4 regions of the Streptacidiphilus sp. EB103A genome follow, and region 4 is predicted to be linked to each of the others. Evidence: riboswitches for the same ligand, from Rfam matches in the RefSeq annotation. Region 4 holds a riboswitch; each other region holds the start of a gene.
What was found. Region 4 has a riboswitch for S-adenosylmethionine ahead of thrC (threonine synthase). Riboswitches for the same ligand answer to the same signal wherever they lie in the genome.

Region 1 (3,599 bases), on a different contig from region 4:
GAGGCCACCCCGGTCGGCGGGATGGGGCTGGGCCGGCAGCTGAAGGACGAGGTCTACGGCTGCCCGCCGGTCCTGGTCCTGATCGGCCGCCCGCAGGACTCCTGGCTGGCCGGCTGGAGCCGCGCGGACGCCGCCATCGCCGCGCCGGTGGACCCGGCGGCCCTGGCCGAGGCCGCGGTGGCGCTGCTCCGCAGCGATCGGACCCATCTCGTCGGTTGAGATCTTCCACGGGGCGGCCTGCACGGTCGCTAGGCTGGGCCTCTCCTTACTCCTTTGGACATGAGAGGCCCAGGCCATGGCGAACGTGATCCCTGCGAACGGCGGCGGCGACCCCGTGCAGGCGCGGTCCTGGCCGGATCTCCTGAGCATCCTGATCGCCGGCACCGACCTGTCGACCGACGAGACCGCCTGGGCGATGGACCGGATCATGAGTGGGGAGGCCTCGCCGATCCAGATCGCCGGCTTCCTGGTCGGGCTGCGGGCCAAGGGCGAGACGGTGGAGGAGATCGCCGGGCTGGTCGACTCCATGTACGCGCACGCGAACGTGATCGAGGTGCCGGGCCGGGCCGTGGACATCGTCGGCACCGGCGGGGACCGGGCCAGGACCGTCAACATCTCCACCATGTCGGCGATCGTCGCGGCCGGGGCCGGGGCGCTGGTGGTCAAGCACGGCAACCGGGCCGCCTCCTCCGCGAGCGGGGCCACCGATGTGCTGGAGAAGCTGGGCGTCAACCTGGAGCTGACGCCGCGTAGGGTGGCCGAGGTCGCCCTGGAGGCCGGCATCACCTACTGCCCGGCCCCGGTGTTCCACCCCTCGATGCGCCACGCCGGCCCGGCCCGGGTCGGCCTGGGCGTCCCCACCGCGTTCAACCTGCTCGGCCCGCTCACCAACCCGGCCCGGGTCGGCGCCAACGCGGTGGGCTGCTTCGACAGCAGGATGGCCGGCCTGATCGCCGGGGTGCTGGCCCGGCGCGGCGCCTCCGCGCTGGTCTTCCGCGGTGACGACGGCCTGGACGAGCTCACCGTGACCGGGACCTCCACGGTGTGGCAGGTCCGCGACGGCGAGGTCGAGCGGATCCGCTTCGACCCCCGGGACGTGGGGATCACCCCGGTCGGCATCGAGGCGCTGCGCGGCGCCGACTCCAGCTACAACGCCGAGGTGGCCCGCCGGGTGCTGGCGGGGGAGCAGGGCCCGGTCAGGGACGCGGTGCTGCTCAACTCGGCCTCGGCCCTGGTCGCCCTGGACCAGACCGACGCACCGCTGACCGAGCAGCTGGCGGCGGCGATGAAGCGCACGGCGGAGTCGATCGACTCCGGCGCGGCGGCAGCGGTACTGGCCCGCTGGGCTGCGGCGACGCACAAGTAGGCAGGGAGTCGCGCCCCGGGGAATTGGAGCGTCCCAGATTCCGGACAGGGGTTCGCCCACCGGGCGGACCTCTGGCATAGTGCTGATCAGGTCACGAGTGACAGCGCGCGGTTTCTGACCGCTGCAGCCCCGGCTTGCTGTCCGGCAACCCTCCGTCCGTGGCGGGGTGCCTCCGGGTGACGACCAGGCCCTACGGCAACAATGCCGCAGGGCAAGCGCGGATCCCTTCTGATCAGGCCTTGTGCCGGGGGTCCACTGGATTCCCTGGAGGGGTCTGTGTCGGCGTACCCGAATACTTCCACCGTGTGTCAGCCGCTCGCGGTGCTCGGCCGCGACGTCGAGGTCCCGCTGGTCAGCGGTGCCAAGGTGACCTACGCCGCGCTGGACTACGCCGCCAGCGCGCCGGCCCTGCAGCGGGTCTGGGACGACGTCGCCGCCTACGCCCCCTATTACGGCAGCGTGCACCGCGGCGCGGGCTACCTCTCGCAGCTGTCCACCGACCTGTTCGAGCAGAGCCGGGCCACCGTCGCCGAGTTCCTGGACCTGCGCGAGGACGACCAGGTGGTGTTCACCCGGGCCACCACCGACTCGCTGAACCTGCTCGCCGGCGTGCTGCCGGCCGGGACCAGGGTGTTCGCCTTCGAGACCGAGCACCACGCCTCGCTGCTGCCCTGGCGCAAGCATGACCTGACCGTCAGCTACCTGCGCGCCCCGCGCTCCCCGGAGGAGGCGGTGGCGGCGCTGGAGGAGGCGCTGGCGGGCAGCGTGCCCGGACCCAAGCTGGTCTGTGTGACCGGGGCGTCCAATGTCACGGGGGAGATCTGGCCGGTCCGGGAGCTGGCCGCGACCGCGCACCGGCACGGCGCACGGATCGTCCTGGACGCCGCCCAGCTCGCCCCGCACCACCCGGTCTCGGTCCGCGAACTGGACGTCGACTGGGTCGCCTTCTCCGGGCACAAGCTCTACGCGCCCTTCGGCGCCGGCGTGCTGGCCGGCCGCGGCGACTGGCTGGACGCGGCCGAGCCCTACCTGGCGGGTGGCGGCGCCAGCCGCACCGTGGCCAGGGAGACCGACGGCTCGGTGGCGGTGGAGTGGCACCGGGGCCCGCAGCGGCACGAGGCCGGTTCGCCCAACGTCATCGGCGCCTATGCCATCGCCTCGGCCTGCCGTGCCCTGGGCGAGGTCGGCTTCGACGCGCTGGTGGCCAGGGAGCAGTACCTGATCGACCGTCTGCGGACCGGGCTCGCCGGGATTCCGCAGGTCAGGGTGTTGACCCTGTTCGGCGAGGAGCACCCGCGGGTGGGCGTGCTGTCCTTCGTCGTCCAGGGCTGGAACAGCTCGCACTTCTCCGCCGCGCTGTCCGCGGAGTACGGCATCGGGGTGCGGGACGGGCTTTTCTGCGCGCATCCGCTGGTGCGGACGCTGCTCGGCGGGGAGGCGGCTGCGCCTTCCGAGTGCGGGGCGCCGGAAGCTTCGCTGCCGGGGGAGCGGAGTCTGAACGCCATTCGGGTGAGTTTTGGTGCGGGCACGCCGGACGAGCACGTCGATCGGTTTGTCGAGGCGGTGCGGGAGTTGGTCACTGACGGGGCCCAGTGGTCCTACCGGACCGAGGGTGGGCGGTGTGTGCCGGATACGCGGCGGGCGTGATTTTTCGGGTGCGGGTCGTGGGTGGCTTGTCGCGCAGTTCCCCGCGCCCCTAGGGGGCTGCAACTGGCCCAGTTGCACTGGCTAGGGGCGCGGGGAACTGCGCGCCCAACCATCTACGGTCCGCGCCTAGTCCTCCAGGCCCAACGCGAATGCGGCGTCCAGGTCGTGCCGGGAGTACGTGCGGAAGGCGATGTGGGTCTCCGTGGACTCGACCCCGGGGACCTTGTTGACCTGGCCGGGGATGACCTCGGCCAGGTCCTCGTGGGCCCGTACCCGGACCATCGCCACCAGGTCGTGCTGGCCGGTCACGGAGTAGACCTCGGTGACGCCGTCGATCGCTGCGATGGACTCGGCGATCTCGGGAATCCGGTCGACGGCGGTCTTGATGAGCACGATCGCGGTGATCACGGGGGGTCTCCTGGGAGTACGGCGGTGTTCGTCGGATCAGCGTAGCCGCGCCCGCGGCAGTACAGCAGCCAGGCGAAGAGGAAGCCGCCGACGAAGCCGATCAGGTGGGCCGTGTAGGCCACCCCGGTGACCGCGGCCGAGGGCGCGCCGACCGAGGCCCACTGGATCGCGAACCACA
Region 2 (3,599 bases), on a different contig from region 4:
CCAGCGCGGTCACCAGCGGCTGGCCCTGGGGCGGGCGCGGGGTGATCGAGGGCCCCTTCACGCTGAAGGCCGTGCCCTCGAAATCAATGTAGTGCAGCTTCTCGCGGTCGATGAAGCGTCCGGTGGCGACGGAGCGGATCTCGGCGTCGTCCTCCCAGCTGTCCCAGAGCCGCCGCAGTACCTCGACATACTCGGCCGCCTCGTCGAACAGTTCGGCGACCTGGGCCTGGACCTCCGGCCGCTGGAGGTCGGCGAGTGTGAGCCGCGGCAGGGTCCGGCGGCCGAAGAGCTCCGCCTCGTGCGGACGTCCCGACACCTGTACGCGGACCCCGCCGCGTCCGCTGCTGACAAAGTCCAGGGTGGCGATCGCCTTGGAGATGTGGAACGGCTCGGTGTGGGTGACCGTCGCCGTCGGCACCAGCCCGATGTGCCGGCTGAGCGGGGCGATCCGGGCGGCGGTCAGCACCGCGTCCAGTCGGCCTCGGACCTGGTCGGTGCGCCGGTCCGGCTCGAAGGCGGCCGACGACTGCAGGCCGAGGGAGTCCTCGATGGTGACGAAGTCCAGCAGTCCGCGCTCGGCCTCGGCGACCAGGTCCGCCCAGTACGCCGCGGTGAAGAGACCCTCGGGACGGGCGTCGGGCAGCCGCCAGGCCGCGGGGTGCCAGCCGGTGCCGTCGAGGGCTACCGCCAGGCGGAGGGCAGATTCCGGGTGAGACTCCGGGTGAGACGGCGGGTGAGACATGGGGGGTCGCTTCCTGCTCGGATGGGTGCCCGGTGGTGGGTGCGGCGGGCATGCCGAAGGGAAACCGCGCCGGGCGGGCCCAGGGCGGAGTCGGCGGGAGGGAGGTGCTTCAGCGGGAGGGATGCTTAGGCGGGAGGGATGCTTCGGCGCGAAGGACGACGCTTCGGGCTCAGACGGCCGGACAGAGGGCGCTGGCGATGCGCTGAAGATCGATATGGCGACGCGAGTACGTACCCACTGGTCGACGCACTGCTCACACCTCCGGTTCAGCTTGCGCGCTTACAGGACTGCGCCGTCCTGTCGGGTCGTCACCTGGAGCACCCCGCCGCGTCGGAGGGTTGCTGGTCAGCCAGCCAGGGCTTGTTGCTGACGCTCGTAACCTGCTCACACGCTAACTCCGGATGGGTGCCGAACACAATCCCCACTGATCGACTGGGGATCGTGCAGGCCGTTCGGGGCCCTGCCGAATCTCTATCGAACAGATAGGCATTGTCTAAAACAGCTGGACGGGTTACGGTGTTCCCTGGTTATGAGCGTCAGCGTCAAGCCCTGGCTTGCTGACCGGCAACCCTCCGACGCGGCGGGGTGCTCCAGGTGACGACCCGACGGGACGCCCCAGTCCTGTAAGCGCGAGATCGAAAGCGGAGGTGAGAGCAGTGCGTCGGCCAGCCGGTACGTACTCGCGTCGCCACGTCGATCTGCTGCGGGTGAGCAGTGCCCTGTGTCCGTGTCCGGGGACGTCCGCGGTCTGCTGACCGCACACTTCTCGCTTCCCCCCTCGGCACCTGTCGCCCCCCTTCACGCCGTCTCGCCGTGCTCACACGGCGCGATGCCGCGTCCTCACGGGACGGAATCCACACCCCCATGAGCAGTCCGGACACCTCCGCGCGCACCGCTGTCGCGCCAGAGCCTCCGCCTCCAGTCACCGCCGACCAGCCCGCCGCCGACCGCCCTGCCGCCAACCGCCCACTGCACGAGCGCCCCGAGGACGGGCAGCTGCTCGCCGCGAAGCTCGTCCCGCTGCGCCGCCCCGGCCAGTGGGTCTCCGCGCTCGCCCTCCTCGTCCTGCTGGCGATGCTCGTGCACACCCTGCTGACCAACAAGCGGTTCCAGTGGGACGTGGTCGGCAGCTACTTCCTCAACGGGTCGATCGTGAACGGCCTGGTCCTGACGCTGTGGCTGACCGCGGCGGTCATGTCGACCGGCTATCTGCTCGCCATCGGGGTCGCCGCCATGCGGCTGTCCGGCAATCCGGTGCTGCGCTCGCTGAGCTTCGGCTTCGTCTGGCTGGTGCGCTCGGTGCCACCGCTGGTCCAGCTGCTCTTCTGGTACGAACTCGCCTCGCTGTACCCGCAGTTGTCGCTGGGAATCCCGTTCGGGCACGAGTTCGTCACGGTGCGGACCGCGCACCTGTTCAGCGGGATTCTCGCCGCCTACGTCGGGCTCACCCTGGATGTGGCGGCCTTCGCCTCCGAGATCGTCAGGGGCGGCATCCTGTCCGTGGAGCACGGCCAGACCGAGGCCGCCGAGGCGCTGGGCCTGGGCCGGGCCAGGATCTTCCGCAGGATCGTGCTGCCCCAGGCGATGCCGGCGATCATCCCGGCCTCGGGCAACCTGCTGATCGGCATGCTGAAGGCGACCTCCATCGTCAGCGTGATCGCGGTGCAGGACCTGCTCTACTCGTCCGAACTCATCTACAACCAGAACTACCTGATCATCCCGCTGCTGCTGGTCGCGACCCTCTGGTACATCATCCTCACCACACTGCTCTCGATCGGGCAGTTCTTCGTCGAGCGCCGCTACGCCCGCGGCAGCAACCGCCGCAGCGGCACCGGCTTCTGGCAGCTGTTCCGCGGCAACGTGCCGCTGTTCGGCGCGAACGGCCGGAGCGGACGCGAACTGGCGGGCCTGTCATGAGTACGGACGAGCACCAGGCCGACGAGCGGCAGACCCTGGCGCCCCTGGTACGGATCCGCGGACTGCGCAAGAGCTTCGGTGCGAACCTGGTCCTGGACGGCATCGACCTGGACGTGCGGGAGGGAGAGGTGACCGTGCTGCTGGGGCCCTCGGGCTCGGGCAAGTCCACCCTGCTGCGCAGCATCAACCACCTGGAGAAGCCCGACGCCGGTTTCGTCGAGGTGGGCGGCGAGATCGTCGGATACCGCCACCACGGCAGCAGGCTGCACGAGTTGGGCCATCGGACGGTCACCCGGCAGCTGGCCGCGGTCGGCATGGTGTTCCAGCAGTTCAACCTGTTCCCCCATCTGACGGTGCTGGACAACATCACCGAGGCGCCGGTCGCCGTCCGGGGCCTCTCCAGGAAGTCGGCCGCGCTGCAGGCCAGGGAACTGCTGGAGCGGGTGGGACTGGGAGGGCGCGAGAGCGCCTACCCTCGGCAGCTGTCCGGCGGCCAGCAGCAGCGGGTGGCGATCGCCAGGGCCCTGGCCATGGAGCCGAAGCTGCTGCTGTTCGACGAGCCGACCAGCGCGCTGGACCCCGAACTCGTCGGCGAGGTACTGGCGGTGATGAAGGACCTCGCTCTGAGCGGAATGACCATGATCGTGGTCACCCATGAGATCGGCTTCGCCAGGGAGGTCGCCGACTCCGTCGTCTTCCTCGACAGCGGACGGATCATCGAGTCCGGCGCCCCGGCCGACGTCCTCGCCAACCCCAGCCACGGCCGGGCCCGTGCCTTCCTCGCCGCGGTCCTGTAGCGGCGCGCCGCTCCAGCAGCACCAACGCCCCTACTACGGCACCTCCTTACCTTCTTCCCGGCCGCTTCGACCTCCCGAAAGGAACCACCGTGACGATGCGTCATCTCCCACGCAACGCCGTCGCCGCCATCACGGCCTCTGCC
Region 3 (3,599 bases), on a different contig from region 4:
GCCACCGGGCACCTCTCGCTCGCCGACGCCTATGCGCTGACCAGCCTGATCGCCGGACTCGCCGCCGTCTGGACCGGGATCGCCCTGGTCCGGCGGCTGACCGGGCTCCCGGTGCGGCGGGGCCCCAGCCGCCGCAGCGGGGGCGGCCGGCCCGCGGCTGCCCCGCCCCCGGCGAACCTGCCTTCCGAAGAGCCGTCCGCCGAAGGAGCCTCGCGATGACCCCGCTGCTGCACCGCCACCACGAGGACGACCGGGCAGCCGAGCCGCGCGAGGAACTGTCCGGGCCGGCCCTGCGGTTGACCGTGCACCTCGCCGACGGCGAGCAGTTCCACCATCGCCCCGTCTACACCGAGATCGTGCACCGGGCGCACCGCGCCGGGCTGGCCGGAGCAAGCGTCTTCCGGGGGATGGAGGGCTTCGGCCGGAACTCCCGGGCCGTGCACACCTCACGGCTGCTGGACCTGGCCGACAACCTGCCGCTGCTGGTGGTCATCATCGACACCCCCGAACGCATCCGCGCCTTTGTGCCAGAGCTGCGTGAGATCAGCCCTCGCAGTCTGGTCACCGTCGAAGAGATCGAACTCGTCGCTCCCGCCGCACCGGCCGTCCCGAGCGAGGAGAAGTCCTGATGCCCGTGCTGATGGTCTTCCTCGGCGGGATGCTCGGCGCGCCGCTGCGGTTCCTGGCCGACCGGGCCGTGCAGCGGCGCCATGACAGCGTGTTCCCCTGGGGCACCTTCGCCATCAACGTCACCGGTTCGTTCGTCCTCGGCGCCCTGGGCGCCGCGACCGTGCACCACCACCTCGCGCCCGATCTCAGCCTGCTGCTGGGCACCGGGGTGTGCGGCGGTTTCACCACCTTCTCCACCTTCTCCTACGAGACGGTGCGGCTGATGGAGGACGGCTCGGTGGCCGAGGCCGGGCTCAACGCCGTCGGCAGTCTCGGCCTGGGGCTGGCCGCGGCCGCGCTCGGCTACGGGCTGCTGACCTGGCTGTGAGCCCCCCGGTCGGGGCCAATGCCTACCGGAGGGATGGGGATTGCCCGGAGGTCGCCAAGAGGTTAACGTGATCTGTGGTCATGAGTGTCAGCGTCGAGCCCTGGCTTGCTGGCCGGCAACCCTCGTCCGCGGTGGGGTGCTCCAGGTGATGACCCGACAGGACGGCTGCGCCGTCCTGTAAGCGCGAGATCCGATCAGAAAGGCCCCGCCCCGCCATGCCCGCAGAGTCCCTTCGGGAGAGCGCCCCGTCGACGGCCGCCCCCCGTCACCCGCTGGACAACCCCGCCCGTGCCGCGCTGCTCGGCCCGCACGCGCACTTCGCCGAACGCCGGGGGGCGGTGCTCCGCTACCCCTCGGACGTCACGCCGTTCGTGGCCCTGCCGGACGAGCCCGACGAGCAGACCTGGCGTGATGTGGCCGCGCTGCTGGGGCCGGGCACGGTGGTCCCGGTGGCCGGGATCGAGAGCTCGCCGCCGCCGCACTGGGAGACGGTGATGGACCTCCGCGGGGTGCAGCTGGTCGACGACGGCATCGCCGCCGCCCCGGACGGCGAGGCGGTCCGGCTGGGCCCGGAGGACGTGCCGGAGATGCTGGCCCTGGTGGAGCACGCCAAGCCCGGACCGTTCCTGCCCCGGACCGTCGAACTCGGCACCTACCTCGGCATCCGCCGCGAGGGCCGGCTGGTGGCGATGGCCGGCGAGCGGCTGCACCCGCCGGGCTTCACCGAGATCAGCGCGGTCTGCACGGCCGACAGCCACCGCGGCCAGGGGCTGGCGACGAGGCTGGTGCTCGCCGTCGCGGACGGCATCCGGGCCCGCGGCGAGACCCCGTTCCTGCACGCGGCGGCCACCAACACCAACGCCATCAGGCTCTATCTGTCACTGGGGTTCCGGCTGCGCCGTGAGGTGAGCTTTGTGGCGGTGCGGGTTCCCGCTGAGGGGCGCGCGTAGTCCGGAGGACGTCCGTCTTCAGGGGGAGCCGAAGATTCCGTCATATGCCGGAAGACAATGCCAGGGGCACGGGCTTAGCGTGTGAGTACTGATACGCGACGGCGCGTGGCGGGCGAATTCCCGGATCCAGCAGGGGGCTTGTCGGCTCCGCTGGAGGGATAGTGCTGTGACTGCGAACTCCAAGACGCCCAACCCCGAGACGCCCAACCCCATCACCTTGTCCAGTTGTCCGCTCGACTGGACCGTCCCCGCGCAGCTGCGGCAGCGGGCCGCCGAGCGGCCGGACGCGACGGCGCACCAGGTCGTCGACGGAGCCACGCTGACGCTGGCGGCCTGGGAGGAGTCCTCCAACGCGGTGGCCCGGGGCCTGGTGGACCGCGGTGTGCTCCCCGGCGACCGGGTGCTGCTCCCGTGCTCCACCGCGGACTGGATCGACTACGCGGTGGCCTGGGTCGCCGTGCTCAAGACGGGAGCGGTCGCGGTGCCGGTCTCGCAGGCGGCCGGGGCCGAGCAGACGGCCATGGTGCTCCGGGCGTCCGGTGCCGTCGGCGCCGTGGGCGCGGTCCCCGCGGGGCTTCGCTGCGGCTGGTCCGCGGGCGTCGCCGAGCTGGCCGAGGGACGGTCGACGGCGACCTTCGGGATCGCGACCACCCGGGACGGGATCGCGCTCACCCCGGCGTCCGACGCCGAGATCATCTACACCTCCGGAACCACCGGGGTTCCCAAGGGAGTTGTCGCCACCCACGCCAACATCCTGTACCCGCTGATGCATTCGCTGTCGCGGGACGCCAGCACCGCCCTGCACTCCCTCCCGCCGGGGACCACGGTGGGCCAGGGGCTGCTGGTCCAGCCGCTCGGGCCGAGCCCGCACAGCGTCCTGACGCTGCCGCGGTTCAGCCCCCAGGCTCTGCTGCGGGCCGTCGAGCAGTACCGGCCCACCCATGTGGTGATGGTGCCGGCCATGGCGATCGCGCTGGTCAACGCCGCGGCCCGGGGCTCCTACGAGCTGGGTTCGGTGCGTCAGGTCCGCACCACCAGTGCGCCCATCCACCCGGCCACCCTGGCGCAGCTCGCGGAGCTGTTCGGCACCGCGCGGATCCGCAATGTCTACTCGACCACGGAGTCCTGGCCGCGCCGGATGGGCACCGACTACGACCCGGCCCGGCCCAAGTCGCTGGGGCGCCCCTCGGCGGGATCACAGGTGCGGATCGTCGGCGCCGACGGCCGGGTCGTTCCGCCCGGGGTGGCCGGGGACGTCCAGCTGCGCAGTGACGCGCCGCAGCGCCGCTACGACGGCGAGGGCGACGCGGGAAGCGGCGCCTCCACCGTCTTTCTGGCCGACGGGTGGACCCGTACCGGGGACATCGGCGTGCTCGACGCGGACGGCTACTTCTTCCTCGTGGACCGCAACCCGGACCTGATCAACACCGGCGGCCTGAACGTCTCCAGCCTGGACGTCGAAGCCACCATCATGGACTACCCCGGGGTCATCGAGGCAGCCGTGGTCGGGGTGGAGCACCCCGTGCTGACCGAGTGCGTGATGGCCGTGGTCCGGGCCGCGCCCGGACTGGCCACGGAGGCGCTCGGCGCCTATGTGCGCGAACGGCAGGGGATGGCGGCGCCGCACCGGATCGTGGTGATGGACGACCTGC
Region 4 (3,599 bases):
CCCGCGATTATGAGGGGTGAATTTCAGCCACCCGCGACGGCGGGAATGATCGAGACGCCCGCGCCGTCCGGAGTGGCCGTTTCCAGGCCGTCCGCAAAGCGCACGTCGTCCTCGTTCACATACACGTTCACAAAGCGGCGCAGCTTGCCGCTGTCGTCCAGGATCCGGCCGCGGATGCCGGTGTGGTTGGCCTCCAGGTCGTCGATGACCGCGGCGAGGGTGGCGCCCTCGGCCGCGACCTCGGCGGCGCCGCCGGTGTAGGTGCGGAGGATGGTCGGGATGCGGACGGAGACACTCATGCGAGGCCAGCCTCTCGGAACGAGTCAAGGGTGGGGCGGATGGTGGCGGACAGGCCGGTGGTGGGCTCCACCGCGTCCAGGGTCTTCAGACCGTCGCCGGTGTTGAGGACCACGGTCTCGGCGGCCGGGTCGAGCAGGCCGTTCTTGATCAGCTTCTGCAGCACGCCGACCGTCACCCCGCCGGCGGTCTCCGCGAAGATGCCCTCGGTGCGGGCGAGCAGCTTGATCGCGTCCACCACCTGCTCGTCGTTCACATCCTCGACCGCGCCGCCGGTGCGCCGGCAGATGTCCAGGACGTAGGGGCCGTCGGCCGGGTTGCCGATGGCCAGCGACTTGGCGATGGTGTCGGGCTTCTGCGGCCGGATCACGTCGCGTCCGGACTTGAAGGCCACCGAGACCGGGGAGCAGCCCTCGGCCTGGGCGCCGAAGATCTTGTAGGGCTTGTCCTCGACCAGGCCGAGGGCGATCAGCTCCTTGAGCCCCTTGTCGATCTTCGTCAGCTGGGAGCCCGAGGCGATCGGGATCACGATCTGGTCCGGCAGCCGCCAGCCGAGCTGCTCGCAGATCTCGTACGCCAGGGTCTTGGAGCCCTCGCCGTAGTAGGGGCGGAGGTTGACGTTGACGAAGCCCCAGCCCTCGCCGGCCGGGTCGCCGATCAGCTCCGAGCAGAAGCGGTTCACGTCGTCGTAGTTGCCCTGGATGCCGACCAGCTCGCCGCCGTACACGGCAGCCATCACGATCTTGCCCTGCTCCAGGTCGTGCGGGATGAACACGCAGGAGCGCAGCCCGGTCCTGGCCGCGGCCGCGCCGACCGCGCCGGCCAGGTTGCCGGTGGAGGAGCAGGAGAGGGTGGTGAAGCCGAAGGTGCGGGCCGCCTCGACGGCGATCGCGACCACGCGGTCCTTGAAGGAGTGGGTGGGGTTGCCGGAGTCGTCCTTGACGTACAGACCGCCGGTGACGCCCAGCTCGCGGGCCAGGTTGTCGGCCTTGACCAGCTTGGTCCAGCCGGGGTTGAGACTGGGCCGGGAGGCCACGTCGGCGGAGACCGGCAGCAGCGGCGCATAGCGCCAGATGTTGGTGGGGCCCGCCTCGATCCGGGCGCGCAGTGCCTCGGGGTCGCCGGTGGGCAGCTCGTAGGCCACCTCAAGGGGTCCGAAGCATTCGATACAGGCGAAGTCCGGGGCGAGCGGGGTGCGCGCGCCGCACTCGCGGCAGGACAGCGCGACGGCGGGTCCGAAGGATTCGGCGGTGACAACGGACTCGGTGGTTACAGCAGCCATGATGGCGAGGCCCTCTCTCCTCATCTTCCCCGCGGCGCGTCTCGCCGCAGGACGGAATTGGCACCTTCCCCACCAGGGCCTCAACAGCTTGAGCTGCGGCTTTATCTGGCAGGAGGGTTGCCGGGACTTCAACGGGCCGTTCCCTCAGTCCCTCTGGATGAGCTCTCTGGCGATCCGGGCGCCGCAGCTCGCTGCGGCTACTGCCCGGAAGGCATTTGTAGTGCCAACCGTTGTACCCGCCGTGCGGCGGCTACTGGTCGTCCCCAAGACTGTAACCGAAGCCCCGCCCACCGATCACTGGTTGTCCGCGAGGCGAGACACCCGGTACCGCCGAAGCTCCGGTATCAACATCCGAGGAGTCCCGTGCTTGACGAGGTCGCCGACTGGCTGCGCCGCCGCTCCTGGGCGGCCGCCGACCGACCACTGCCGGAGCTGCTCGCCGCCAAACGGGCGAGCGGCGCCACCGTCAGCGTGGTGCTGCCCGCGCTGGACGAGGAGGCGACCGTCGGCGGGATCGTCGCCACCATCCGGCGCGAGCTGATGGAGGCCGTGCCGCTGGTGGACGAGCTGGTCGTGGTCGACTCCGGCTCCGCCGACCGCACCGGACAGGCGGCGGCCGCCGCCGGGGCCAGAGTGGTGCACCGGGACTCGATACTCCCCGAGCTGCCCGCCCTGCCCGGAAAGGGCGAGGTGCTCTGGCGCTCACTGCTGGTGACCAGCGGCGACCTGGTCTGCTTCATCGACGCCGACCTGCGCGAGTTCGACCCCGCCTTCGTCTCCGGGATCATCGGACCGCTGCTCACCGACCCCGACGTGGCCTTCGTCAAGGCGATGTACGACCGGCCGCTGGAGACCGACACCGGCAGCATCCCGGCCGGCGGCGGCCGGGTCACCGAGCTGGTCGCCCGCCCGCTGCTGAACCTCTACTGGCCGCTGCTGGCCGGCTTCGTCCAGCCGCTCGGCGGCGAGTACGCGGCCCGGCGCACCCTGCTCGAACAGCTGCCCTTCCCCATCGGCTACGGCGTGGAGCTGGGCCTGCTGGTGGACGCCCTGGAACTGGCCGGCCTGGACGCGCTGGCCCAGGTGGACGTGGGCGTGCGGCACCACCGGCACCAGGACTCCCAGGCCCTGGGCCGGATGGCGGCCACCATCCAGCTCACCGCCCTGGACCGGCTCACCCGCAGCAACCGGCTGAAGGCGGCCGAGGACCTGGCCAGCCCCACCCTCACCCAGTTCACCCGGACCGCGTCCGGATTCACCCCCGCCACGGTCGACCTCTCGACCCTCGACCGCCCGCCGATCGCCACGCTGACCGGCCGGGACGTTTGACCCCACTCCGCACAGGCAAGGCTCTGCATCATGGTCAACGCACGCCCGTCCCCATCGCACCAGGCACGGATTCTGCTCGCCTCCAACCGCGGACCCATCTCCTTCACGGTGGAGGACGACGGCACGCTGACGCCCCGCCGGGGCGGCGGCGGGCTGGTCTCCGGCCTCAGCGCCATCGGCGACGACATCGAGTCGGTGTGGGTCTGCGCCGCACTCACCGAGGGCGACCGCGCCGCGACCCGGCAGGGCAAGCTGGGCGACCCGTCCGTACGCATGCTGGACATCGACGCCGGCACCTTCGCCCGCGCCTACAACGGCATCGCCAACTCCACCCTGTGGTTCGTCCACCACCTGATCTACAACACCCCGACCACGCCCGTCTTCGGCGCCTCCTTCCGTCGCGAGTGGGCCTCCTACGAGGCCTACAACACGGCCTTCGCCGAAGCCCTGGCCGAGGCCGCGGCGCCCGGGGCGACCGTGCTGGTCCAGGACTACCACCTGTCACTGACACCCCGGCTGCTCCGCAAGCTGCGTCCGGACCTGCGGATCGGCCACTTCTCGCACACTCCCTGGGCCCCGCCGGACTACTACCGGCTGCTGCCCGACGACATCGCCAGGGACGTGCTGGTCGGCATCCTCGGCGCGGACCGGGCCGGGTTCCTCACCCGCCGCTGGGCCTCGGCCTTCGCCG

Region 1: it holds a riboswitch for S-adenosylmethionine, as region 4 does, so the genes downstream of both, ABH941_RS05735 (aminotransferase class V-fold PLP-dependent enzyme) here and thrC (threonine synthase) in region 4, are expected to answer to the same signal.
Region 2: it holds a riboswitch for S-adenosylmethionine, as region 4 does, so the genes downstream of both, ABH941_RS30825 (putative leader peptide) here and thrC (threonine synthase) in region 4, are expected to answer to the same signal.
Region 3: it holds a riboswitch for S-adenosylmethionine, as region 4 does, so the genes downstream of both, ABH941_RS26060 (GNAT family N-acetyltransferase) here and thrC (threonine synthase) in region 4, are expected to answer to the same signal.

The regions. Positions count from the first base shown of each region.
Region 1 is NZ_JBGCAQ010000003.1:114,833-118,431, forward strand. Features, by position in the region: gene ABH941_RS05725 (hypothetical protein) at 1-219, shown strand, start outside; gene trpD (anthranilate phosphoribosyltransferase) at 296-1,366, shown strand; SAM riboswitch class IV at 1,456-1,590, shown strand; gene ABH941_RS05735 (aminotransferase class V-fold PLP-dependent enzyme) at 1,643-3,013, shown strand; gene ABH941_RS05740 (Lrp/AsnC family transcriptional regulator) at 3,140-3,421, opposite strand; gene ABH941_RS05745 (rhomboid family intramembrane serine protease) at 3,418-3,599, opposite strand, start outside.
Region 2 is NZ_JBGCAQ010000021.1:49,722-53,320, forward strand. Features, by position in the region: gene ABH941_RS30815 (LLM class flavin-dependent oxidoreductase) at 1-742, opposite strand, end outside; gene ABH941_RS30820 (putative leader peptide) at 912-992, opposite strand; SAM riboswitch class IV at 1,013-1,123, opposite strand; SAM riboswitch class IV at 1,268-1,378, shown strand; gene ABH941_RS30825 (putative leader peptide) at 1,399-1,497, shown strand; gene ABH941_RS30830 (amino acid ABC transporter permease) at 1,607-2,659, shown strand; gene ABH941_RS30835 (amino acid ABC transporter ATP-binding protein) at 2,704-3,456, shown strand; gene ABH941_RS30840 (transporter substrate-binding domain-containing protein) at 3,552-3,599, shown strand, end outside.
Region 3 is NZ_JBGCAQ010000016.1:114,941-118,539, forward strand. Features, by position in the region: gene ABH941_RS26045 (CrcB family protein) at 1-219, shown strand, start outside; gene ABH941_RS26050 (DUF190 domain-containing protein) at 216-629, shown strand; gene crcB (fluoride efflux transporter CrcB) at 629-997, shown strand; SAM riboswitch class IV at 1,074-1,187, shown strand; gene ABH941_RS26060 (GNAT family N-acetyltransferase) at 1,213-1,947, shown strand; gene ABH941_RS26065 (AMP-binding protein) at 2,114-3,599, shown strand, end outside.
Region 4 is NZ_JBGCAQ010000013.1:176,295-179,893, reverse strand. Features, by position in the region: gene ABH941_RS22465 (MoaD/ThiS family protein) at 24-299, opposite strand; gene thrC (threonine synthase) at 296-1,579, opposite strand; SAM riboswitch class I at 1,597-1,743, opposite strand; gene ABH941_RS22455 (glucosyl-3-phosphoglycerate synthase) at 1,943-2,908, shown strand; gene ABH941_RS22450 (trehalose-6-phosphate synthase) at 2,939-3,599, shown strand, end outside.